One region of the Gordonia sp. KTR9 genome, then DNA from elsewhere that is predicted to be linked to it. Evidence: riboswitches for the same ligand, from Rfam matches in the RefSeq annotation. Region 1 holds a riboswitch; each other region holds the start of a gene.

Region 1 (4,276 bases):
ATCGTGTACACAGAATCCGCGAACTGTCTACGACGTATCTGCTTCCCACCCCGAGCGGACACCCGGACACACGGCGCGCGACGACCCCGAACGCAGGAGATGCCGGTGACCGAAGCCTCGACCACGACGGTCCACGAGCGGTTGCTCGACGCCACGCAGAAGTTGCTCGCGGACAAGGGCATCCGGGCGACCACCATGCAACAGGTCGCGGAGTCGGCGGGCGTGTCCCGCGCGTGGCTGTATCGGCACTATCCGGACAAACCGTCCATGATCGGCGCGACGATCGTCCGCCTGACCGAATCGTTCTGGCGCGACGCCCGTGCCGAGCTCGACGCCATCGGCGACCTGGCCGGCCAGCTCACCGCCGGGGTGCGTATCGGTCGAGGCGCCTACGACGACCCGGGCACGCTGCTGTTGAGGCTCCGCACCGAGGAGCCGACCGAGTTCGCCGAATGCGCGGGCGTCGGCGTCGTCAAACTGATCCCCGACCTCGCGGCGTTCTGGCTCCCCTTCGTCGAGCAGGCCGTCGACCGGGGCGAGATACACCCCGCGCACGATCTGCGCGAGGTGTCCGAATGGGTTGCGCGCGTGCTGATCAGCCTCGGCACCTCGCCCGGCGAGGCACTCGACATCGACGACGCCGGGCAGATCCGGCGTCACCTGGACCTCTTCGTCATGCCGGCGCTGTCCACACATCCGCGTGATCGAACGGCCGGCGCCCACCGGCCACCCCTGGCCTGAGTGACGCCGATCACCTAGACTGGTGTCCAGTCAACCGTCCGGATCGTGCGGACGACCGAACGACGCCGTCGGAGGGCCACATGGATTTCGGGATCGTGCAGTTCACCAGTGACCGGGGGCTCAAGCCCCATGTCCTGGCTCCGCTCATCGAGGATGCGGGGTTCGCGTCGTACTACGTCCCCGAACACGGACACATTCCGACGCGACGCGACGCCGCACACCCCCGCACCGGCGACGAGACCCTTCCCGACGAGCGCTACATGCGCACCCTGGACCCCTGGACGTCACTCGCCGCCGCGGCAGCCGTGACCGAACGCATCCGACTCGCCACCGCGGTGGCCCTGCCGGTGCAGTCCGACCCCATCACTCTCGCCAAGACCATCGCGACGCTCGATCACATCTCCGACGGAAGAGTCACTCTCGGTGTCGGATTCGGCTGGAATCTCGACGAACTCGCCGACCACGACGTGCCGCCGAAGCGGCGGCGGACCATGCTCCGGGAATACCTCGAGGCGATGACCGCCCTCTGGACGCAGGAAGAAGCCGAGTTCGCCGGCGAGTTCGTCAACTTCGGCCCCAGCTGGGCGTGGCCCAAGTCGACCCAGTCGCACATCCCGGTGCAGGTGGGCGCGGCGGGCAACGAGAAGAACTTCAAGTGGATCGCGCGCAGTGCCGATGGGTGGATCACCACCCCCGGCGAGGAGGACATCGAGGGATCGGTGTCCCTGCTCAAGCAGATCTGGTCCGACGCCGGCCGCGACGGCGAGCCCGAGATCGTCGTCCTCGACTTCCGGCCGGTCCCCGAGAAGCTCGAGAAATGGCGCGAGATCGGGGTCACGACAGTGCTGTACGGCCTGCCCGACGACTCGGTCGAGCGCGCGACCGGATACCTCGCGAAGCTGGCCGGCAAGCTGGGCATCGAGCCCGCGGTCGTCTAGGCCCCCTGCTCCCTTCTGCTAGCCTGGTTCCGTTCTGACACGGGGTGCTCCGCGACCGCGGGGCTGAGATGAGACCCGAGAACCTGACCAGGTAATGCTGGCGAAGGGATGTCATGTCTTTGCGTACGCTTTTGTCCGATACCGGCCGCTTCACCGATCAGCTGTGGGACCAGACCTCCGACCTGAGGGCGGCGATCGACGATCTCGAGTTCCTGCGCCGCCTCGGGGACGGGACGTTGCCCCTCGAGGTGTTCCGCACCTACCTGGAACAGGATTCCCTGTACCTGGCCGGGTACTCGAGAGCACTCGCGATCCTGGCGTCGAAGTCGCCGGATCCGCAGACCGCGGCGTTCTGGGCGAATTCGTCGGCAACCGCGGCCGCCGTCGAGGTCACCCTGCACGGCGACCTGCTCGAGGGAGGCCAGTTGCCGCCGCGGCAGGGTGAACCCGAGCCGTCGACCGCCTGCCTCGGGTACGTGTCCTATCTGATCGCCACCGCCGCGACCGAGTCGTACGCGGTCGGCGCGGCCGCCGCACTGCCCTGCTTCTGGATCTACGCCGATGTCGGCCGAGGACTTGCCGCGAACGCCGCCGCGGTTCTCGCCGCCGACCCGAACCATCCCTATGCACAGTGGGTGACCACCTACGACGCCCCGGAGTTCCAGGAGTCCGCCGCTCGGGCAAGGGAATTGGTGGATGCGGCAGCGGCGTCCGCCGGCGCGGACGAGCAGGCCGCGATGACCGCGGCGTTCACCGTCGCCACCCGGTACGAGCTCATGTTCTGGGACACCGCGTTGCACCCCTACGCATGGCCCGCCGCATGATCGGCCGCGTGCACCGCATCCTCGCCGGGTTCGTCGTCGCGATCGCGGTGTTGTCGACAGCCACCGCGTGCGGGTCGGACTCCGCCTCCGACGACACCATCCGATTCGCGCTCGACTGGACCCCGAACACCAACCACACGGGACTGTTCGTGGCGCAACAGCGCGGCTTCTTCGCCGAGTCCGGGCTGGACGTCGAGATACTGCCCTACAACAACACCGCCGTCGACACCGTCGTGGACGCGGGGAACGCCCAGTTCGGGATCAGCACCCACAACTCGTCCACCTTCTCCCGGGCCTCGGGCGCGCACACGATCTCCGTGCTCGCGCCGCTGCAGCGATGGGCGACGGGTATCGGGGTTCGGGCCGGTCGTGACGACATCGCGAGCCCGAAGGACCTCGACGGCAGGACATATGCCGGGTTCGGCGACCCCGGCGAGGAAGAGACCCTCAAGCAGGTGATCCGGAACGACGGCGGCACAGGAGATTTCACGTCGGTGACCCTCGGCACCTCCGCGTACGAGGCCGTCTACTCGGGGCGGGCGGACTTCACCGTCTCCTACCTCGCCTGGGAGGGCATCGAGGCCGAGCATCACGGAACCCCGATGAAGTACTTCCACTACACCGACTTCGGATTCCCGGAGGCCTACGCGATCGTCGTCGACGCCAACGAGGACTGGCTGGCGGAGAATCCGGAGCGTGCGGCGAAGTTCGTACGGGCGCTGCAACGCGGCTACCAGGCCGCGGCCGACGACCCGGACGCGGCCGCCCGCGACCTCATCGAGGCCAACCCCGGCGCGTTCAACGACGAACAGCTGGTGATCGAGAGCCAGCGGATGCTCGCCGACCGGTACATGAAGGATGCCGAGGGCAAGGTCGGCACGCAAACGCTGGAACAATGGGCCGGCAACTCCGGATTCCTCTACCGCAGTGGACTTCTCACCGGTCCGGACGGCGCTCCGCTCACGACCGAACCGGACTGGTCGACCTACTTCACCAATGAGTACCTGGGCTGAGTGCCGTGGCCCCGCCCGCTAGCACCGGTCTCCGGCGGGCGGCACCCGCGATCGTGACGGTGGCGGCCCTCGTCGCGGTCTGGCAGATCTACGTCGAACTCAGCGGAATCCGGCCCCAGCTCCTGCCGTCACCGTCGCGTGTCGCGGAGCAGGGGTGGGCGCACCGGAGCGAGATCGGGGTGCATGCCGCGGCGACTCTCCAGGTCACACTGATCGGATTCGGGGTGTCGCTGGTACTGGCATGGGTGCTGGCGATCATCGTCGACTTCTCCCCCGTACTGCGCCGGGCGTTCGTACCCCTGTTCGTCGCGTCGCAGACGTTGCCGATCATCGCGATCGCACCGCTGATGGTCATCTGGTTCGGATTCGGCGTACTGCCCAAAGTCCTGGTCATCGCCCTGGTCACCTTCTTTCCGATGGCGATCGGGCTGATCGAGGGATTCGCGGCCGCCGACCGCGAGGCCGGCGCACTCCTGCGGAGCATGGGTGCCACTCGCCGCCAGATCTTTCGCTACGTCCGCCTGCCCTCCGCGCTGCCCCGGTTCTTCACCGCGCTGCGGATCGGCATCACCTACGCGGTGGTCGGTGCCGTGTTCGCCGAGTACGTCGGCGCCACCCAGGGGCTCGGCATCTACGTGAGCCTGCAGAAGAACTCGTTCCGCACCGACCTCGTGCTCGCCGCGGTCCTGGTGACGGCCCTCGTCAGTGTCTCCCTCTACCTGCTGACCTTCGCGGTCGAACGGGTCGTCGCACCGTGGGC
Region 2 (4,276 bases), 500 kb from region 1:
CAGGGCGGCGGCCGCGTCGACGAGTTCGATGGCATCGGGCATCAGGGTGCGTTCGTCGGCGACCACCTCGAGCTTGACCCAGTCGGTCTCGAACGCCTCGCGCGCCAGCTGTGCGGTCAGGACCGCCTCGGCGGTGGTGTGGCAGCCGGCCGTGTTGGGCAGCACGACGATGTCGAGCCGGCGCAGCAGATCGAAGACCCCGGTACCCGAGGCGGCGTCGACGCGGCGGACCGCGACGGTGGTGAGTTCGGTGCCCGAGGCGACCAGTGCGCGTTCCAGGGTCGCGAGATTCGACGCGCCGCCGGTGCCGGTGATGAGCCGGGACGAGAAGTCGCGGCCCGCGATCCGCAACGGGTCCGGTGTCGACTGGTCAGCCACCCTGCACCGCCGTGACGATCTCGACGACGGCGCCGTCGGTCATGGTGTGCCGGTCCCAGCGACCGCGCGGGACGACCGCGCCGTCCACCGCGACCGCGATCCCACGGTCCGGCAACCCGAGCCCGGCGACCACATCGCGCACCGAGGCGTCGGCGTCGACATCCATGCTCTCGCCGTTCACCGTGATACTCATTCCTCGACTCCTTCCAGGATCGACAGCACGCGCTCGGCGGTACCCGGGGCGAGGACGATCCCATTGCGTCCGTGCCCGGTCGCCACGACGGTGCGTGCGTCCACGCGGGCGACGAGCGGCAACCCGTCGGCGGTGCACGGCCGCAGACCCGCGGCCGCTTCGGTCAGTTCATACGTCCGCAGTCCGGGCAGGACCTCGATCGCGTCGGCGAGCAGGTCGGCGACCCCACCGGCCTGCGGCGCCCGGTCGGTCAACCCCTCGGCCTCGTACTGGGTGGCGCCGACGACGACACCGTCCTCGCGTGGCACCAGGTAGACGGCCCGACCGTGCAGACGTGCCCGGACGACGTGGGCGGGCGGGGGCACGGACCAGCGGGTGCGACGAAGCCGGAGGATCTCGCCCTTGGCCGGATGCAGGTCGGCGCCGGGCCAGAGGGCCGCGGTGCCGAGCCCGGCGGCGAGCAGGATCTGCCCGTCGGAGCCGGGGTCGTCGAGATCGGCCAGGGACCCGACGCGGGCGGTGGTGAGCTCCACGCCGGCCGTCGTGACCGCGGCACGCAACGCCTCGAGGAGGCGCCGGTTGTCCACGGACCACTCCCCGATCGCGCGATAGCCACCGACCAGACGAGAACTCAGCGACGGTTCGAGTGCCCGGATGTCGCGGCCGGTCACCGGCTGCAACGCCGAGTCGGTGCGGGGTTGGCCGGCCCAGACGAAGTCGGCGAGGTGCCGCAGGTACTCGATGTCCGTGGCCGAGGCCGCGACGAACAGCGAGTCGGTGGCGGTGACGACGGCGGGGTCGTCGAGCCGCTTCACGAGCGCGGGCCAGAGCCGGACCGACTCCACCGACAGGGCGAGCGACGCCTCTTCGCCGGGATGTCCCTCGCCGAGCGAGCCGAGCATGCCACCCGCGACCCACGAGGCGCGCTCGTCGGTTCCGGCGTCGAGTACGCGAACCCGCCACCCGGCGTCGGCCGCGGCCAGTGCGCACGTCAGCCCGATGACGCCGCCGCCCACCACCGTCAGGGTGCGGTGAGCAGTCTTCCGAGGGGAATTCACGCTGGAATCACCTTCCTTCGCCGGAATGACCCGGATCAGGTTCGACGGTCAGCGGATCGGTCCGCACTCTCAGCCCGGCCGGTCCGGGCTCCCGTGTGTTCGTGCGGTCCACCCTACGCGGGGGCGTCAGGTGTCCGGTTAGCCTGGTCGGCGTGACGACCCCGAACCACACCAGGTCAGGGTCCGCGGATTCCGGCCACGCGACAGACCGTCGTCGTCGGCTCTCCTCGGCCCGCCTCTACCTGTGCACCGACGCCCGACGCGAGCGCGGCGACCTCCTCGATTTCGTCGGCGCCGCGCTGGCGGGCGGCGTCGACATCGTGCAGCTCCGCGACAAGAACTCGCCGGGCGAACGCGAGTTCGGGACCCTGGAGGCGCGGGAGGAGCTCGAGATCCTCGCGCGACTGCGGGCGATCACCGACGCGCACGGTGCGCTGCTGGCGGTCAACGATCGCGCCGACATCGCGGCCCTCTCCGGCGCCGACGTCCTGCACGTGGGACAGGGCGACCTGTCGCCGTCGGCGGCCCGCCGGATCGTCGGCCGCGACGTCGTCATCGGCGCCTCGACCCACGACCCCGAGCAGGCTTCCGCCGCGATCTCCGACGAGGACGTCGACTACTTCTGCGTCGGCCCGTGCTGGACCACGCCCACCAAACCCGGCCGCGCCGCCGCCGGCCTCGACCTCGTGTCCGCCACTGCGGAAATGCTCTCGGGGGCAACGCAATCGGCGAAACCGTGGTTTGCCATCGGCGGGATCGACGCCGGCCGCGTCGGCGAGGTCACCGCGCTCGGGGCCCGGCGCATCGTCGTGGTGCGCGCCATCACCGCCGCCGCCGACCCGACCGCCGCGGCCCGGGAACTCGCCGGGATGCTGTAGCGAGTCGTCGTCGGGGACGAAACAGGTTTGCCCGGTCGGTGTCGCGGGTCTATGGTGGACCGATCATGTTGTGCATCACGAGCATTCTCGTAACCCGCCGCAGCGGGGTCTGAATCTGACCGACCCCCCGCTGCGGGTCGGTTGCGCTCTATCGTCGGTCACCCATTCTTCGACCGAAATCGGTTACCGAGATGCACCCTCTTCATCTGACTCATCGATCCTGTTCGTGGCATGAGCACGACGACCGTCGCGGTGGCGATCTGTTCACCGAGCGGTACGGCCGTCCGCTTCCCCCTGGAATGCACGAGGAGGCCACCGGGATGACCTGGCAGGAATTCACCGACGAGTACTCCCGCGGCGGCACGATCCGGCTCGGGTCATGGTCGGTCGCGTCGTGTTCGGGCGACCTGGTCGAGTGCCGGGCGTCGCTCGCGATCGCCGACCGCATCAGGTCCTGCAGCGCCGTCGCCGCCGGCCCGGTCGGTGCGATGACGTCGATCCTCCACGACGTCGGTGCCCCCGTTCAGATCGTCCGTCTGCATCAGCGGGTCGTCGACGGCGTGGTCACGACGTTCCTCCTGTGCGAGAACGACGGCCGCCACGCCTGGGCCGCCGGCGAGGGCGCGAGCAGCGACGAGGCGAACGTCCACGCGCTGGTCGCGGGCGCGAACCGGCTGCTGGACGGCGGCCGGGTCGGGGCGTGACCTCCTCTGCTCCCTGAGGTGCGAGGAGCGCTAGCCGCCGGGCCGAGCGAGCGACGAAGGAGCGCGTCGAGGTCGACGAGCCTCGAAGGGTCCCGCCGAAGGACCAGCTCAGCTCTGCGGGTCGAGCATCGCGATGCGCTCGCGGAGGGTGGGCCAGGCGAGCCCGAACGCGGGGTGCAGCGGCAACTGGTCCACCCGCTTCTCGTCGACCCACCGCAGCTCGGTGGACTCGAAGTTGGCGACGGTGCGGACCGGCGTGTCGGTCTCGGCGATGACGGTCGTGTAGGTCCATCCGCCGGGCGATTCGTGGGTGACGACCGCCGCGACGACGCGCAGGTCGTCGCCGGTGATCCCGGCTTCCTCCTGGGCCTCGCGGATCGCCGTGTCGATGGCGCCCTCATGCGAGTCGCGGGCGCCGCCGGGCAGCGCCCAGGTGCCACCCTGATGCGACCACGCGGCGCGGTGCTGGAGGAGTACACCTGTCGATCCCTCCGGCAGCGGCGCCCGCAACAGCAGGCCTGCCGCGCCGTGGATTCCCCAATATCGTGAACCGTCGGGATCGATCACCCAGCCGTCGCCGTCGCCGCGCACCACGCCTCCTCGCATCCCGATCGCCTCGACCGGGTGCCTCCACCGTAAGTGAGACGCGCGCCACCTGCCAGGAACATCGCAAACCGCTGCCGACCACCGGGTCGAGAACCGTGCGGAGACGCCGGTTTCACGCAGCGCGAACCGAACGACCGAGGTCGGCGACGCGGCGTCGGTCAACCCGGACCGAACCCTGCCCGATGACATAGGGTGAAACACGCACGACCCGGTGAACGATGACCCAAGTGACACAACACCTGGCGTTGATCGCCCGGCCACGCGAATCCGGAACGGGGAACCGGTGACCGTACGACCGCACCGGAGACGATCCAGCGTTTGAGAAGGGATCAGGTAGGTGACCGGCGACGCGTCCTCCGTGCGGACGGCGCTGACGCGTGGCGGTCGCACGATCCGGCCGGCGCAGGCCTCTCCCCCGATCCGCCAGGTGCTCGCCGACCGTCGCGAACTCGTCGCCAC
Region 3 (4,276 bases), 1.6 Mb from region 1:
GTCGACCACCAGCGGGACGGATGAGTCCCGACCGATGCCGCTCCGGCCACACTGCTCGACGATGGCCTCGATGATCGGCGCCGACGCGAGCATCCCGGTCTTCGCCGCGGCGACTCCGATGTCACCGACCACGGAGTCGATCTGCGCCGCCACGGTCTGTGGGGTGATCTCCTCGAATCCGGTGACGCCCAGCGAGTTCTGAACCGTCACCGCGGTCACCGCGACGCACCCGTGCACCCCGAGCAGGGCGAAGGTGCGCATGTCGGCCTGAATCCCCGCACCCCCACCCGAATCCGAACCGGCGATGGTCAGGACCCGAGTCGGAACAGACCCGGGCGGGCCGATCGGGAGCCCGACGAAGGCCTGCTCGTCGACTGTGCGCTGATTTCCGTCGACCGTGCGTCGATTCTCGTCGACTGTGCGTCGTCCTGCGTTGACTGTGCCCATCAGGCGCCCCCTGCGGTCTCGAGCGGTAGATACACGCGGCTCCCGGCCTCGGCGAACTCCGCCGACTTCGCCGCCATGCCCTCCGCGATCGTGCGGTCGATGTCCTCGGTGGTCACGAGACCGTGCTCCTCGGCGTAGGCGCGGACATCCGCCGAGATCCGCATCGAGCAGAACTTGGGGCCGCACATGGAACAGAAGTGGGCCGTCTTGGCCGGCTCGGCGGGCAGTGTCTCGTCGTGGAAGGCGCGGGCGGTGTCGGGATCGAGGGCGAGGTTGAACTGGTCGTTCCAGCGGAATTCGAAGCGCGCCTTGCTGAGTGCGTCGTCGCGTTCCTGCGCCCGCGGGTGCCCCTTGGCGAGGTCGGCGGAGTGCGCGGCGATCTTGTATGTGATCACGCCGACCTTGACGTCGTCGCGGTCCGGGAGGCCGGAGATGCTCTTTCGGTGTCACGTAGCAGAGCATCGCGGTGCCGGCCTGGGCGATCATCGCCGCACCGATCGCCGAGGTGATGTGGTCGTATGCGGGTGCGATGTCGGTGGCGAGGGGCCCCAGAGTGTAGAACGGCGCCTCCTCGCACAGCTCTTCCTCGAGGCGTACGTTCTCCGCGATCTTGTGCATGGGGACGTGCCCTGGTCCCTCGATCATGACCTGCACGCCATGGGATTTGGCGATCGTGGTCAGCTCGCCGAGGGTGCGGAGCTCGGCGAACTGCGCCTCGTCGTTGGCGTCGGCGATCGATCCCGGGCGTAGGCCGTCGCCGAGCGAGAACGTGATGTCGTAGCGGCGGAAGATCTCGCACAGCTCGTCGAAGTGGGTGTACAGGAACGACTCCCGGTGATGCGCCAGGCACCAGGCGGCCATGATCGAACCACCGCGGGAGACGATTCCGGTCACCCGCTCAGCGGTGAGCGGGACGTGGCGCAGCAGGACTCCGGCATGGACCGTCATGTAGTCGACGCCCTGCTCGGCCTGCTCGATCACGGTGTCGCGGTACAGCTCCCACGTGAGCGAGGCGGGATCGCCGTTGACCTTCTCGAGCGCCTGATAGACGGGTACCGTCCCGACGGGGACGGGCGAGTTGCGAATGATCCACTCTCGGGTGGTGTGGATGTCGGCGCCGGTCGAGAGGTCCATGATCGTGTCGGCGCCCCAGCGGGTCGCCCACACCATCTTCTCGACCTCGTCGGAAATCGAGCTGCGGACCGCCGAATTGCCGATGTTCGCATTGACTTTCACCGCGAAGCGCTTCCCGATGATCATCGGCTCGGACTCGGGATGACGATGGTTCGCCGGGATCACCGCCCGTCCGATCGCCACCTCGGAACGGACCAGTTCGGCGTCGACGCCCTCCCGGGCGGCGATGAACCGCATCTCGTCGGTGACGATCCCGGCGCGCGCCCAGGCCAGCTGGGTGCTCGCGCCGTCGATCGGCTCGGGCCGGTGCCAGCTGTCGCGGGTGGGTGCGAGGCCCTGCTCGACGTCGATGCGCGCCGACCGGTCGGTGTACGGGCCCGAGGTGTCGTAGACGTCCAGATGCTCGCCGTTGGTGAGGTGGATGCGACGCTGCGGTACACGCAGGTCGTGGACCGAGAGATAGTGCTTGGTGCTGCCCTCGATGGGACCGAGGGTCAGGAACCCGGAGTCGGCGGGTGCGCTGTCGGTGCGCGTGGCGGATACACGTGTGCCCATGGCGGTTCTCCCTACGCCGGCATTACCCGGACAGGTTCGAGCGGTCGGCGACCGCCCGTCGCCATCTCAGCCCTCGGTGATCGTGAGAGCCCCCGCGGTGTGTAGTTGTCGTGCGCCCGTCACCATACCTCGACTCGCCCGGAGCCAGGCCCGGGGCGGGAGTGAACCGTCTCGATCTTCGGCGGCAGCGCCATCGGGGTCGGCAGTTACGGTTCCGTAAGGTAGCGTGTGACCCTGATCACAGATGGTGTCGGTGTCGAGCCGCGGCAGTCGCCCGTCGGTGATCAGATGTCCGCGATCAAGAGGTGAGGAGGGTCGGGTGCTACGTAAGCATCGTCAGCGACCACCACAGTCGGCGAAGTCGATCCTGCAACAGATCTCGCAGGTGGTGCACAACCCCGACCGCGACCGATTCGAACTCTGGGTCGCCGGTGACCTGGTCGGTGTGCTCGGCTATTCGACCGAGACGGTCGACGGTCAGACCACGATCACCGTGCTGCACACCGTGCTCTACGACGAGTACAGCGGACACGGCCTCGCCACCCGGCTCACCCGCACCGTCGTGCACCATGCCCGCGAGCAGGGCGCCCGCCTGCGGCCGGTGTGCACGTTCACCAAGCGCTACCTCGACAGCCATCCCGGGATCGTGACGCTCGCCCCGGTGTGATCGAGCGTCGGAGGGCCGTCTGCGTCCTTCGTGGCTCGTCGCCGGACCCTTCGTGACGCGCCCTCCGCAAGCTCCGGGCGCTCCTCAGGGGGCGGGGGGTCGTGCGCCTCGCTCCTCAGAGAGCGGGCGGGCCGGCGAGCAGTGTCTCGCGAAGTACCTTTTTGTCGATCTTGCCGACCGCGGTGACCGGGAGTGTGGTCACGACGCGGATCACGTCCGGCAGCTTGAACGACGCGAGTCCGCGGCCGGTGAGGAACGTCCGGATCGTGGCGAGTTCGAGCGGCTGGGCCGGCGGGTGCTCGTGTGAGAGCACCACGGCGGCGCAGATCTTCTCACCGAGCGCGTCGTCGGGGAGTCCGACCACAGCGACCTGCCGGACCGAGTCGTGCGCGAGGAGGTTCTCCTCGACGTCGTCCGCGGCGACGTTCTCGCCGGCGCGCACGATGGTGTCCTTGATGCGCCCGGTCACGGCGACGTGGCCCGACGCCAGTCTCGTGACCTTGTCGCCGGACCGATAGAACCCGTCCGGCGTGAACGACTTCTCGTTGTGCGCCGCGGCGCGGTAGTACCCGCGGATCGTGTACGGCCCCCGCACGAGCAGTTCCCCTTCGACGCCGTCGGGGACGTCGGCGCCGTCTTCGTCGACCACCCGCACCTCGTCGAGTTCCGACATCGGGGAACCCTGCACCTGATGGACCAGGTCGCGCGGTTCGCCGGGACGGGTGTAGCAGATCAGCCCTTCGGCCATGCCGAACACCTGCTGGACGACGTCGCCGAGGGCCTCGTCGAGGGCGACCGCATCGGGCTGGGCCAGTTTGGCGCCACCCACCTGCAGCAGGCGTAGCGAACTGACATCCGCCGGCTCCCACTCGGTTGCCGCGCACCAGAGTTGCGCCAGGGCGGGAACGAGTGCCGTCACGGTGACTCGGTGCCGTTCGATGAGGTCGAACGTGTTGTCCGGACTGGGGTTGTCGGCGAAGACGACATGACCCCCGACGCCGAACACGCCGAGGATCCCGGGGCAGCACAAGGGGAAGTTGTGTGCGGCGGGCAGCGCGACGAGGTAGGTGTCGTCGGCGGTGAGGCCGGCGACGTCAGCCGACAGGCGCGCGTTGAGGTCGTAATCGTCGTGCGTGCGCGCGATGAGCTTCGGCAGGCCGGTGGTACCCCCCGACACCAGGAACAGGGCCGGCAATCCGGGGTCGGGGTCGGCCGGCAGCCCGACGGTGGCGGGATCGGCGTCGGGGAGCGCCGCGAATCGGCCCGGATCGCCGGAGATGAAGACCTGTGCGACCTCGGGTACCCGCGACTGCAGTTCGGCCGCGAGGTCGCGGAAGTCGAATCCACGACGACCGTCCTCGCCGATGTAGGCGACCGCCCCCGCGCCCGCCGCGAGGTGCGCGATCTCGGTGATCCGATGCGCGGGCAGTGTCATCACCGGCACGACGCCTGCGCGCAGCAGGCCGAACAGCG

What was found. Region 1 has a riboswitch for thiamine pyrophosphate ahead of KTR9_RS20340 (TenA family protein). Riboswitches for the same ligand answer to the same signal wherever they lie in the genome.
Region 2: another riboswitch for thiamine pyrophosphate. It lies ahead of thiO (glycine oxidase ThiO); the one in region 1 lies ahead of KTR9_RS20340 (TenA family protein).
Region 3: another riboswitch for thiamine pyrophosphate. It lies ahead of thiC (phosphomethylpyrimidine synthase ThiC); the one in region 1 lies ahead of KTR9_RS20340 (TenA family protein).

The regions. Positions count from the first base shown of each region.
Region 1 is NC_018581.1:4,372,856-4,377,131, forward strand. Features, by position in the region: gene KTR9_RS20330 (TetR/AcrR family transcriptional regulator) at 100-741, shown strand; gene KTR9_RS20335 (LLM class F420-dependent oxidoreductase) at 822-1,679, shown strand; TPP riboswitch at 1,710-1,805, shown strand; gene KTR9_RS20340 (TenA family protein) at 1,793-2,503, shown strand; gene KTR9_RS20345 (ABC transporter substrate-binding protein) at 2,488-3,516, shown strand; gene KTR9_RS20350 (ABC transporter permease) at 3,522-4,276, shown strand, end outside.
Region 2 is NC_018581.1:4,875,632-4,879,907, forward strand. Features, by position in the region: gene KTR9_RS22515 (thiazole synthase) at 1-378, opposite strand, end outside; gene thiS (sulfur carrier protein ThiS) at 371-571, opposite strand; gene thiO (glycine oxidase ThiO) at 568-1,629, opposite strand; TPP riboswitch at 1,624-1,734, opposite strand; gene thiE (thiamine phosphate synthase) at 1,782-2,507, shown strand; gene KTR9_RS22535 (hypothetical protein) at 2,828-3,211, shown strand; gene KTR9_RS22540 (NUDIX hydrolase) at 3,320-3,802, opposite strand; gene KTR9_RS22545 (hypothetical protein) at 4,155-4,276, shown strand, end outside.
Region 3 is NC_018581.1:553,666-557,941, forward strand. Features, by position in the region: gene thiD (bifunctional hydroxymethylpyrimidine kinase/phosphomethylpyrimidine kinase) at 1-447, opposite strand, end outside; partial or broken gene thiC (phosphomethylpyrimidine synthase ThiC) at 447-2,136, opposite strand; TPP riboswitch at 2,144-2,233, opposite strand; gene KTR9_RS03300 (GNAT family N-acetyltransferase) at 2,456-2,803, shown strand; gene KTR9_RS03305 ((2,3-dihydroxybenzoyl)adenylate synthase) at 2,919-4,276, opposite strand, start outside.